DNA from 3 places in the Shewanella sp. DAU305 genome. Region 3 is predicted to be linked to each of the others. Evidence: predicted binding sites of a transcription regulator. Region 3 holds the regulator's gene; each other region holds the start of a gene.

Region 1 (4,274 bases), 1.3 Mb from region 3:
AAGCATTAATTATGTAAAAAATACCGCCGAGACCCACAGCCAAGATCATCAAGCCTATTACGATGTGGTGACCTGTATGGAAATGCTGGAGCATGTGCCCGATCCACAATCGGTGATCAAGGCTTGCTGCGACATGGTTAAACCCGGTGGCTTTGTGTTTTTCTCCACCATCAACCGCAACATTAAATCCTACGTTCACACGATTCTCGGCGCAGAATATTTGCTGAAGATGTTGCCAGTTGGCACCCATGAGCATAAAAAATTCATTAAGCCTTCGGAATTGATTGAGCTTGTGGACAATACCGATCTGATCTGTACCGATGCATTGGGCATCAGCTACAACCCGCTGACGGGCATTTTTAAATACACGCCTAAAGTTGATGTGAATTACATGATAGCGACGCGTAAGGTTGATTAATATGAGTCTGGTACAGATCCAAGGCGTACTGTTCGATCTCGACGGCACCTTAGCCGATACCGCGCCGGATCTGGTGCAAGCCCTCAATTTAAGTCTTCAGGACGTCGGCATCGCCGCGCAGCCGTTAGCGGCCATGCGCTACGCCGCATCCCACGGCAGTTTTGCCTTAGTCGATGCGGCAATACCCAATGCGGCGGATGATCTTCGTACTCAAGTTCAGCAAGGGCTGCTCGCCCACTATCAGCGCATTAATGGCGATCACTGTGCGCTATTCGCAGGTATTGCAGCATTACTCGACTGGCTCGAGTTAATGCAGCTGCCGTTTGGGGTGATCACCAACAAACCAGCGCGCTTTACCCGTCCCTTATTGCGAAAACTGAATTTACACTTACGTATGCCCGTTATCATCAGTGGCGATTCAACCAAACACCCAAAACCCCACACGGCACCTATGTTGTTAGGCGCACAGCAACTGAACTGCGCACCTGAGCACATTTTGTATCTTGGGGATGCCGAGCGGGATTTGTTAGCAGCTAGGGCGGCGGGCATGTTAGGCGGCGTTGCCCTATGGGGTTATCTGGGTGTCAACGACAAGCCATCGCAGTGGCCAGCTCACGCGCACTTTGCCAGCCCAACTGAGTTACATCAGGCATTAATCGAAGCATTGGCCTAGAAAAACTCGCTAATAAAACGGCGAACAGACGTCACCATGACACTCAAAGATAAACCTTTTGCTAAAGCCAATATGCAGACACACATAAGTGTGTTTGCCTGATTTTTACCTGAGAATAAAATCAGGCAGCGAAAGGTCGGCGGATAAAAGATCGGCACTTGTGCGCGATCGCGATCTAAAGAAAAGATCGCCTAAAAATCCCCCATGAGTGCGACACACTAACCTGAAATTGAGCTTCAAGGTTAGTCGTTACTAACGCGAAAGCTTATCCTCAACTTATCCACAAGATGTCCCCTGAATTCAGACTTGCAAATAGGGTCAAACCTCACTATCTTGTATCCCAGATAATTTAAAACACCATATCTTGTGTATAGGTAGCAATCAGACACACTAGAAGCTCGCCGCTTAATTGACTCGTTTTCAACCAGTCAGCAGTATTTAAGGGACGGTTATTGATTGTTTTACAAGGATACGTACGGTGAACTTGCTCACCTAAATAGATATAAGAACCAAGGCCTATCTCCAAATGAATAGCACTATGACAGTCACAAAACGCTGTGGCGATCGTGAAAATATCGATCTCGAAAAAATACACCGCGTAATTACTTGGGCAGCCAAGGGATTAAAAAACGTTTCTGTTTCTGAAGTTGAACTGCGCTCGCACCTACAGTTTTTCGATGGCATCCCAACCGAAGCTATCCATGAAACCATTATCAAAGCGGCTGCGGATTTAATTTCTCCAGAATCACCGGACTATCAGTTCCTCGCCGCCCGTTTAGCGGTGTTTCATTTGCGCAAGAAGGCCTTCGGTCAGTTCGAGCCGCCAGCACTGTATACCCACGTGACTAAGTTAGTTGAGCTTGGCAAGTATGATATGCACATTCTGCAGGATTACAGCCGCGAAGAACTCGACGTGATGGATACCTATATCGACCATTGGCGCGATATGGACTTCTCTTACGCTGCGGTAAAACAGCTTGAAGGCAAATATTTAGTTCAAAACCGTGTGACGCACGAAATCTATGAGAGCGCGCAGTTCCTTTACATTTTGGTCGCGGCCTGTTTGTTTGCCCGTTATCCAAAAGAAACGCGCCTGAAATATGTTAAAGATTTCTATGACGCGGTATCGACCTTTAAGATTTCGCTACCGACGCCAATCATGGCCGGTGTGCGCACGCCAACGCGTCAGTTCAGCTCTTGCGTACTGATCGAATGTGGTGACAGCTTAGATTCAATCAACGCGACTGCTTCTTCTATCGTGAAATACGTTAGCCAACGTGCGGGTATCGGTATTAACGCCGGTCGTATTCGTGCTTTAGGTAGCCCAATCCGTGGTGGTGAAGCCTTCCACACAGGTTGTTTACCTTTCTATAAGTATTTCCAAACCGCAGTGAAGTCTTGTTCTCAAGGCGGCGTGCGTGGCGGTGCTGCGACCCTGTTCTACCCTATTTGGCACTTAGAAGTCGAATCTCTGCTGGTATTGAAAAATAACCGCGGCGTCGAAGACAACCGTATCCGTCATTTAGACTACGGTGTGCAGCTGAACAAAGTCATGTATCAACGTCTGATCAAAGGCGAAAACATCAGCCTGTTTAGCCCATCAGACGTACCTGGCTTGTACGATGCTTTCTTTGAAGATCAAAACGAATTCGAACGTTTATATGTGCAATATGAGCAAGACAGCAGCATTCGTAAGAAAACCATAAAGGCAGTTGAGCTGTTTTCACTGATGATGCAAGAGCGCGCCTCAACTGGCCGTATCTACATTCAAAACGTGGATCACTGCAACACTCACAGCCCGTTCGATTCAAAAGTCGCACCGATCAGACAGTCTAACCTGTGTCTTGAAATCGCCCTGCCGACTAAACCATTGAACAACATCGATGATCCAGAAGGTGAAATCGCACTTTGTACGCTGTCAGCACTTAACTTAGGTTCTATCAAAGAATTATCTGATATTGAACCATTAGCCGACCTCGCCGTACGCGCACTAGATAACCTGTTGGATTATCAAGATTACCCCATCAAGGCCGCGCAAATTGCCTCGATGAATCGCCGTACCTTAGGCATAGGCGTGATTAACTTTGCTAACTACTTAGCAAAAAATGGCATGAAGTATTCCGATGGCAGCGCGAACGAGCTGACCCACAGAACCTTCGAAGCGATTCAGTACTATTTACTGAAAGCCTCAATGAACTTGGCCAAAGAGCAAGGTGCGTGTCCGTTATTCCACGAGACCACATACTCTCAAGGTATTTTGCCAATCGATACCTACAAACGCGACCTAGATAAAATTTGTGCAGAACCATTGCACTTAGACTGGGAATCACTGCGTAGCGATATCAAGCAATATGGCCTACGTAACTCAACGCTGTCGGCATTAATGCCATCAGAAACCTCGTCGCAAATCTCCAATGCGACCAATGGTATCGAGCCACCACGTGGTCTTATCAGCGTGAAATCGAGCAAAGACGGTCAGTTGAAGCAAGTTGTACCAGATTTCGATACGCTGAAAGATAGCTATGAATTGCTATGGAAAATGCCAAGCAATGACGGTTACTTACAGCTAGTGGGTATCATGCAGAAGTTCGTTGACCAAGCGATTTCGGCCAACACTAACTACGATCCTTCACGTTTTGAAGGCCGTAAAGTACCGATGCAAACCTTGCTGAAAGATTTGCTCAATGCTTACAAGTTAGGTGTGAAAACGCTTTACTACCATAACACTCGCGATGGTGCGTCGGATTCACACGATGACATCACCAATTTAGAGAAAGAAGATGATGGTTGCGCCGGCGGCGCGTGTAAAATCTAGTCTTTAACGTTAACGCGGCTCTTACAAATAAAAAGTATAGGGATCCCGATTGAGTGGATCCCTATCCATTGGAAAATAGCACCATGGCCTACTCTACCTTCTGTCAAACACCCAACGATGCCACCCGTGAACCTATGTTTTTAGGTCAATCGGTCAACGTGGCTCGTTACGATCAACAAAAATATGAAGTGTTCGAAAAACTGATAGAAAAGCAGTTATCTTTCTTTTGGCGCCCGGAAGAAGTAGACGTCAGTCGCGATAAAATCGACTACGGTGCATTGCCCGATCATGAAAAACACATCTTTATTTCTAACCTGAAATACCAAACCTTACTCGACTCGATTCAAGGTCGCTCACCCAATGTGGCC
Region 2 (4,274 bases), 590 kb from region 3:
ACAAACAGGGTTTCACCCGCTTTTAAATCTGCGATGCGAGTCAGTCCCGTCCACGCTGTCATGCCGGGCATACCCAGCACGCCGAGAAAATGTGAGCAGTCTAATTCGGTTTGCGGCAGAGCGGTCAGTCCAGCCGTGTCAGTGACAGCGTGCTCGCGCCAACCTAACATACTGCTGACTTTAGTGCCTACTGGGAAATCACTGTTTTTAGACGCGATAACTTCACCAATCGCGCCGCCTTCTAAGACTTGATTTAAGGCGAAGGGCGGAACATAACTCTTACGATCTACCATGCGGCCACGCATATAAGGGTCGACCGACATCCACAGGTTTTTAATCAACACTTGGCCATCGGCGAGCGGTGCTAAGGGTTCATTTACTAAAGTAAAGTTCTCTGCCGTAGGCATGCCTTCAGGGCGACTGGCTAAATGGATTTCACGGGTTTCGGTAATAGTGCTATTCATAAAAAATTAACCTTTTGTTTGTGCGCAAACTAACTGCGTCAACTGTACGTGGCTTCATGACACAATGCAAATACTTTGCGCGCAAACTAGATGCGATGGGGCGGATCGGATAAGATAGCGCTATGTTTGAATGACAGGCGCTTAAACGTGCAAAATTGTTTATCTCACCCAGAGCTCGGATCTACAGAGCAGAGTCAAAACCCAGAGCTACAAAACCCAGAGTCACAAAGCCTAGCGCCAAGTGATGCACTGTGTTTATCTGATAATGTGTGCTTCGCGTTATATTCTGCGAGCAATGCCTTAGTGCGCGCTTATCGGCCTTTACTCGAGGCATACGAGTTAACTTTTCCTCAATATCTGGTGATGCAAACCCTTTGGCGTCAAAATGGCTGTAGTCAAACCCAGCTATCGGCGGCGACTAAGCTCGATATGGGGACGCTAACGCCTATTGTTAAGCGGTTAGAGGTAAAAGGCTTGATCACGCGTTTGGCCTGCGTTGAAGATGAGCGGAAAAAATTGATCACTCTGACTGCTCAGGGAGAGGCGATTAAGCATGAAGCCCTAGCCTTAAAGCAAACCTTGCTAAATAAAGTGCAGATGGATGCCGAGGCACTCGATTTACTGAGGCGGCAATGTCTTGCCCTTATTGAAGATTTACAGTCCTAGAGATAAACCTACGGGTGCTGTTCGCTACCCGAGAATTCAGGCTCTGCATAGATTAATACTTGATTGGCTTAGTTTTTGCTTTAAAACCGTCATTGAGTCTTAGACGCCGAATTTTTGACGATGAATTCTATTTTAAATGCCTTCAATCTTAATCGCAGCAGTACCAGTATCGCCGATGCCTATGGTGCCAATAGCCAAAAGACGAGTACGGCTAAAACCGATGCGACCACTGAGACCAAGAAAACTCAGACGGATGCCGCTAAACCCGACGCGGGTAAAGCCGATGAGATAGCGCTGTCGCCACGGGCGCAACGTGCACAGAAAATTCAGTCGATGGCAAAGGATTTTTTTGCTGATGGCAAATTTGGTGTCGCCGATATTCCCGCATTAGTGTCACGTTTACAAAGAGACGGCATTTTATCGGACGTGCAACTCGACCGTTTATCAAAAAACGGTATTACAGTTCCGAGCACAACCACGCCGAGTAAGCAGTCGCTGCAAGATTTCTTAGATGATGAGCTCAAATCATTAGCCAAAAAATCACCGAATAACCCCCTGATTAATACTTTGGTCGATGCGAAAAACGTTTTGACCAATATGGATGATGCTCAGTCGCCAGTGCTCGCCCAAAAAGCCACCAAAGTCCTTGGCCAATTAACGGATTATTTAAATTCTGAGCCACCGCTAACGGATGCCCAAAAACAGCAATGGCAGGGGCTTAAATCTATGATGCAACTCGCTTCGTCTATGGGCTCGCATCAGTCGGCATCAGGCCAACTCAGTAGTTATCTTGCACTCGCGAAGCGTTAATCTTGAGTTATGGAGCCTGATCATCACTGATTTCAGGCATCAACTAGCTGGGTTTAATCAGCAGGTCAAGGCGCAATTTTCAGATAATTGGGCCTAGCTGCAGTTCTGGTTTGTTCTTTTATTTCATCCTAAAAACTATGATCTGGATCATGGACGCCTCACCGTCGTTGTAGCCTAATGCTCTACATATTGTGTTTTATGCTTTTAAAATCACTAGATGTAGTGTTAATTTTTAGGCGAGATGGAGAGGAACTGAACAATGCCAGTCGTAATTAAGCGTGATGGTTGCCGCACACCTTTTGATGAAACAAGGATACGGGATGCAGTGAATGCCGCTGCAAACTCAGTTGGAATAGAGGATGGCGACTATGCAGCGACAGTGGCAGCGTGTATCAGTCAAAGCGTCGCGACCTTAACCGAAGTCGATATCCATCATCTGCAGGATGCGGTTGAGAATTTACTGATGGAAGGGCCGTATAAGTCCTTGGCGCGGGTTTATATCGAATACCGTCACGACCGAGATGTGTGCCGTGAAGCGACCAGTAAACTAAACCTCGAAATCCGTGGTTTAGTCGAGCAAAGCAATGCGGCTTTACTCAATGAAAATGCCAATAAAGATTCGAAAGTTATCCCAACTCAGCGGGATTTGCTCGCAGGCATAGTCGCTAAACATTATGCCAAGAGTCATATCTTGCCAAAGGATGTGGTTGCTGCCCATGAAGCGGGGGAGATCCACTACCACGACTTAGATTACTCGCCATTTTTCCCGATGTTTAACTGCATGCTGATTGATTTGGCCGGCATGTTGACCCATGGCTTTAAAATGGGCAATGCTGAAATCGAAACTCCTAAGTCTATCTCAACGGCGACAGCCGTCACCGCACAGATCATTGCCCAAGTGGCGAGCCATATTTATGGCGGCACGACCATCAATCGCATCGACGAAGTGTTGGCGCCATTTGTCGCTAAGAGCTACGACAAGCACTACCAAATCGCCCTGAATTGGCAGATCACCGACGCCAAAGCCTTTGCCACGGCGCAAACTGAAAAAGAATGTCACGATGCATTTCAGTCTTTGGAATATGAGGTTAATACCTTGCATACCGCCAATGGCCAAACACCGTTCGTTACCTTTGGCTTTGGTTTAGGCACATCATGGGAATCCCGCTTAATTCAGCAATCTATGCTGAAAGTACGGATGGCGGGATTAGGTAAAAATCGCAAGACGGCAGTTTTCCCTAAGTTAGTGTTTGCGATTCGCGATGGCATTAATCACAAGACTGGCGATTGCAATTACGATGTCAAACAGATGGCACTCAAATGCGCAACTATGCGCATGTATCCCGACATTCTCAATTACGAGCAAGTCGAGAAAGTCACAGGTTCATTTAAAACTCCAATGGGTTGCCGCAGCTTTTTAGGCACCTACGAGGAAAATGGCGAGCTCGTGCATGAAGGGCGCAATAATCTCGGAGTAGTGAGCTTAAACTTGCCGCGGATTGCCTTGGAAGCGAAGGGCGATGAAGCTGAATTTTATCGTATTTTAGATGACAGATTAGTCTTAGCTCGTAAAGCGCTGGATACTCGTATCGAGCGACTCAATGGCGTCAAAGCCCGCGTGGCACCAATCCTGTATATGGAAGGGGCCTGTGGCGTGCGCTTGCGCGCCGATGATGATGTTTCTCAAATCTTTAAAAATGGTCGCGCGTCGATTTCACTCGGTTACATTGGCCTGCATGAAACCATGAATGCACTCTATGGCACCCAAACCCATGTATTTGACGATGCACAATTAAGGGACAAAGCCGTCGCTATTGTTGCCTATCTTAAAGCCGCCACGGATGCGTGGAAGGCTGAAACAGGTTATGGCTTTAGTCTGTATAGCACGCCAAGTGAGAGTCTCTGCAGCCGTTTTTGTAAACTGGATGCGAAGCAATTTGGCCTAGTCACAGGTGTGACGGACAAGGGCTATTACACGAATAGTTTCCACCTTGATGTGGAAAAAAGCGTAAATCCTTACGATAAAATCGATTTTGAACAGCCATATCCCGCTATCGCTAACGGTGGCTTTATTTGTTATGGCGAATATCCGAACATGCAGCATAACCTCGAAGCGCTGGAAAACGTGTGGGATTATAGTTATAGCCGCGTGCCTTACTATGGCACTAACACGCCAATTGATGAATGCTACGACTGTGGCTTTACTGGCGAATTTAGCTGTACCAGTAAAGGGTTCACTTGTCCTAAGTGCGGTAACCATGAGCCAAGTCGGGTGTCAGTGACGCGCCGAGTCTGCGGTTACTTAGGCAGCCCAGATGCGCGGCCCTTTAATTA
Region 3 (4,274 bases):
GCTCTTGCTGTCTTTGCCATCATAATTCATCAAGCGTTCAAGATAACGGGCGATTAAATCCACTTCGATATTCACCTTATCGCCCGCTTGCAGGTCGATTAACGTGGTTTCCCCTGCTGTATGCGGCACTATGGTCAGGCGGAATCGACTGCCGTCCACTTCGTTAACCGTCAGACTCACGCCATCAATGGTAATGGAACCTTTGTGGGCAATGTAACGCCCAAGCTCTGCGGGAGCGGCTAACCAAAACTCAATGGCTTGACCGCGCACTAGACGTTGCTCAACCATAGCTATACCGTCAACATGGCCGCTGACCATGTGTCCGCCTAAGCGTGTGGTTGGGGTGACGGCTTTTTCAAGATTCACCTTAGTGCCCACTTTGTAGTTAGCAAAACCGGTGAGACTCACTGTTTCGGCAGAGACATCAGCCACATAACCGTCGGCTAATTGCTGCACAACCGTTAAGCACACACCGTTGGTGGCAATACTGTCGCCTAAACGCACATCGTTTAAATCCAGTTTGCCGCTCGCCACGGTAAGACGAATATCATCGCCTTTACGCTCCAGTTTGCGCAGGGTGCCAACGGCTTCAATAATCCCAGTAAACATGGTTAACTCACTTAATTAAATAAAGAAGTATCAAGCTTAACGCTCAAGATTAAACGGGTATCTGGCCCTAATTTGCGCTCATCGACCAACATTAATGCAGGAATTTGCGCCATGGTTTGATAATCGGGTAGCTGCAATAGATTACGCCCTTGCCCACCGAGGATTTTCATCGCTTGGTATAGCACTAACTCATCGGCCAGCCCCCCTGCTAAAAAAGCGCCCGCTAAGGTTGCACCCGCTTCCACCAGCACGTGATTACAACTTTGGCCTAAATAGCTTAATAGTTCAGGTAAGGATACGCGACCTGCAATTGCAGGTAACACGAGGCAACTCACATGGGAGGGTAATTGTGCTTGAAACTCTGCGGGATAAGCCACGGTCGAGACCAAGAGTATCGGCGATACGATAGCCAAACAGGCAGCCGATAACGGCAAACGGGCGCGACTGTCGAGTATCACTCTTAATGGCTGCAGTAATTGCGCCTCGGTTACGCTGTCTTTTATGCCGCCAAGTTCTTGATATCGCACATTGAGTGAGGGATCGTCAGCCAGTATGGTTTCAATCCCAGTCACCAAAGCGCAGGAACGTAAGCGTAAGCGCTGCACGTCGCGGCGAGATTCAGGCCCGGTAATCCATTTAGACACACCGTTAGACAGCGCGGTTTTACCATCGAGACTCGCAGCCAATTTGACTGTAACTCTGGGTAAACCCGATTCCATGCGCTTCATAAAGCCTAAATTCAAGGCATAGGCTTCATCGCGGTGTAATCCCACATCCACTTCAATACCGGCGTCGCGCAGCATTTGAATACCGCGACCAGCCACTTGCGGATTTGGATCTTCAACCGCCACCACCACACGCTTAACGCCAATATTGATCAGTGCCAAGGCGCAGGGCGGCGTGCGGCCATAATGACTGCAGGGCTCTAAGGTGACATAGGCCGTTGCGCCGCGGGCGTGTTCGCCAGCCATACGTAGTGCATGCACTTCGGCGTGGGGCTCACCCGCTTTTTGATGATAACCTTCGCCGACGATCTGATTATCTTTAACGATAACGCAGCCCACACTGGGATTGGGTCTCGTGGTGTAAAAGCCTTTGCGCGCCAATTGAATCGCGCGGCTCATCATTTGGGTATCGAGTACGGACCAACTTATGTTCAAGCTCATGTTCAACCCTGTTGTTAAAGGTTTCGGCTTTCACCAGTCTTGTAAATCTGTGTTTAAAACCTGTCTTGCAGAAGCTATTAATCAAAAGCCTCTTTTAAAGCTAGCGCAACCAGAAGCCTGAACGACAGGCCACAAAAATCGAATAACTACTTTTGCAGTTTGGCGATGGCTTCACCAAATTCAGATACGTCTTCAAAGGCGCGGTACACAGAAGCAAAACGTATGTAGGCGACTTTATCGAGACTCATCAATTGCTCCATCATCAAGTTACCGACCATTTCTGACGGCACTTCCCGCTCACCAGTGGCGCGTAGGGTGGATTTGATTTTGCTAAGCGCTTGCTCGATTTCATCCATAGACACGGGGCGTTTTTCAACGGCGCGCAACATGCCACCTTGGAGTTTTTCTTCATCGAAGGGTTGGCGTGAACCATCACGTTTAATCACCCTAGGCATGACTAACTCGGCGCCTTCGAAGGTGGTAAATCTTTCATGGCATTCGGTGCATTCTCGGCGACGGCGCACTTGATGGCCTTCCGCCACTAATCGAGAATCGATGACTTTAGTATCTGTCGCGCTGCAAAATGGACAATGCATTGAGCCTCCTGCCAGTGAATGCGAGTAAAGCGTTAATGGCTTTACCTGTTAAATCTCAGCTAAACGCAATGGATTTAAGCCTAAGATTTTACCAATAAAAATGGCCGCTTAATGCGGCCATGGGATTTTATCCTATTTATGGGCTGAGGTTAACTACCGGATGTTAAGTACCTCATGTAAGTACCTCATGTAATTACCTAGTCAGCAAGCGATCACTCTCAGCCAATCATCTACTTAAGCACATACGCACTTAAACCTAGGTGCGTCAGCAAATTAGCCGTAAACAGGGAAACGTGCACACAGTGCCAATACTTGGCCCTTCACACGCTCAATCACAGCTGGATTGCTTGCATCATCAAGGATGTCACAAATCCAGCCTGTCAGCTCTTTCGATTCCGCTTCTTTAAAGCCGCGGCGCGTAATGGCTGGCGTACCGATACGCACACCTGAGGTCACAAAAGGTGAACGTGGATCGTTTGGTACTGAGTTTTTGTTCACGGTAATGTTAGCGCTACCTAAGGCGGCATCGGCTTCTTTACCCGTTAAGTCACGACCAATCAGGTCAACTAACATTAAGTGGTTGCTGGTTCCGCCAGAGACGATTTTGTAACCGCGCTCAAGGAACACTTCAACCATAGCTTTAGCGTTGTTAACTACTTGCTGTTGGTACACTTTAAATTCTGGCTCTAGGGCTTCTTTGAACGCAACCGCTTTACCGGCGATAACGTGCATTAATGGGCCACCTTGTCCGCCTGGGAATACCGCAGAGTTCAACTTTTTGTATAAGTCTTCATCGTCAGCAGCAGACAGGATCACGCCACCACGAGGACCCGCTAAGGTTTTGTGAGTCGTTGACGTCACAACGTGCGCGTGTGGAACTGGGTTTGGATAAACGCCAGCAGCAATAAGACCGGCAACGTGCGCCATGTCGACAAATAGGTAAGCACCAATTTTGTCAGCAATTTCACGCATTTTTGCCCAGTCAACGATACCTGAATAGGCAGAGAAACCGCCGATCATCATCTTAGGCTTATGTTCTACGGCCAGACGTTCCATTTCGTCGTAGTCAATTTTACCTGACTCGTCGATACCGTAAGGAATGATATTGTACAGTTTGCCAGAGAAGTTAACGGGTGAACCGTGGGTCAAGTGACCACCGTGGGCTAAGTTCATGCCCAGTACGGTATCGCCAGGTTTTAACAATGCCATGTAAACCGCGCTGTTTGCCTGTGAACCTGAATGAGGTTGTACGTTAGCGTAAGTTGCGCCAAACAGTTCTTTAGCACGTTCAATCGCTAAGGTTTCAACTACGTCCACATACTCACAACCACCGTAGTAACGCTTGCCTGGATAGCCTTCAGCGTACTTATTGGTTAACTGTGAACCTTGCGCTTCCATCACGCGTGGACTGGTGTAGTTTTCAGAAGCAATCAGCTCAATATGCTCTTCTTGACGCAGAGTTTCATTCTGAATTGCCTTAAACAGTTCCGGATCATAATCTGCGATATTCATATCTTTTTTCAGCATTGCTTACTCCAGCTGCCAATTCTTATAGGTAGGGTTGCGCGGTATTCTACTCGGAACGCGACCACAATCCCAGTATTTGAAACATGAAATTCCTGTGGATAGTGCTTGAACTTGGCTCATTGTCGAGTTGAGTTCGGCGCGCAATCGAGTAGAATTAGCCGCATCATTAGTCACTTAAGATAGAGAAAAATGGCTCAGTTTGTTTACAGCATGCTGCGGGTGGGTAAAATTGTTCCGCCTAAGAAGCAGATCCTTAAAGATATTTCTTTAAGCTTTTTCCCCGGCGCCAAAATTGGCGTACTCGGCCTCAACGGTTCAGGTAAGTCGACATTACTGCGCATTATGGCGGGTATCGACACCGAAATTGAAGGCGAAG

What was found. The regulator NrdR, encoded in region 3, represses ribonucleotide reductase genes. The targets are predictions, from matches to a motif close to AAACACNANATNTNGTGTTT.
Region 1: nrdA (class 1a ribonucleoside-diphosphate reductase subunit alpha) is a predicted target of NrdR. The motif match lies at 1,444-1,463, and genes of this name have one in related genera.
Region 2: nrdD (anaerobic ribonucleoside-triphosphate reductase) is a predicted target of NrdR. The motif match lies at 2,149-2,168, and genes of this name have one in related genera.

The regions. Positions count from the first base shown of each region.
Region 1 covers NZ_CP113808.1:2,803,085-2,807,358, reverse strand. Annotated here, with positions in the region: gene ubiG (bifunctional 2-polyprenyl-6-hydroxyphenol methylase/3-demethylubiquinol 3-O-methyltransferase UbiG) at 1-418, shown strand, start outside; gene OX890_RS11910 (HAD family hydrolase) at 420-1,091, shown strand; gene nrdA (class 1a ribonucleoside-diphosphate reductase subunit alpha) at 1,618-3,906, shown strand; gene nrdB (class Ia ribonucleoside-diphosphate reductase subunit beta) at 3,990-4,274, shown strand, end outside.
Region 2 covers NZ_CP113808.1:3,504,873-3,509,146, reverse strand. Annotated here, with positions in the region: gene OX890_RS14830 (NADP-dependent oxidoreductase) at 1-464, opposite strand, end outside; gene OX890_RS14825 (MarR family winged helix-turn-helix transcriptional regulator) at 612-1,130, shown strand; gene OX890_RS14820 (hypothetical protein) at 1,251-1,940, shown strand; gene nrdD (anaerobic ribonucleoside-triphosphate reductase) at 2,200-4,274, shown strand, end outside.
Region 3 covers NZ_CP113808.1:4,094,036-4,098,309, forward strand. Annotated here, with positions in the region: gene OX890_RS17375 (riboflavin synthase) at 1-609, opposite strand, end outside; gene ribD (bifunctional diaminohydroxyphosphoribosylaminopyrimidine deaminase/5-amino-6-(5-phosphoribosylamino)uracil reductase RibD) at 621-1,775, opposite strand; gene nrdR (transcriptional regulator NrdR) at 1,922-2,371, opposite strand; gene glyA (serine hydroxymethyltransferase) at 2,645-3,898, opposite strand; gene ettA (energy-dependent translational throttle protein EttA) at 4,088-4,274, shown strand, end outside.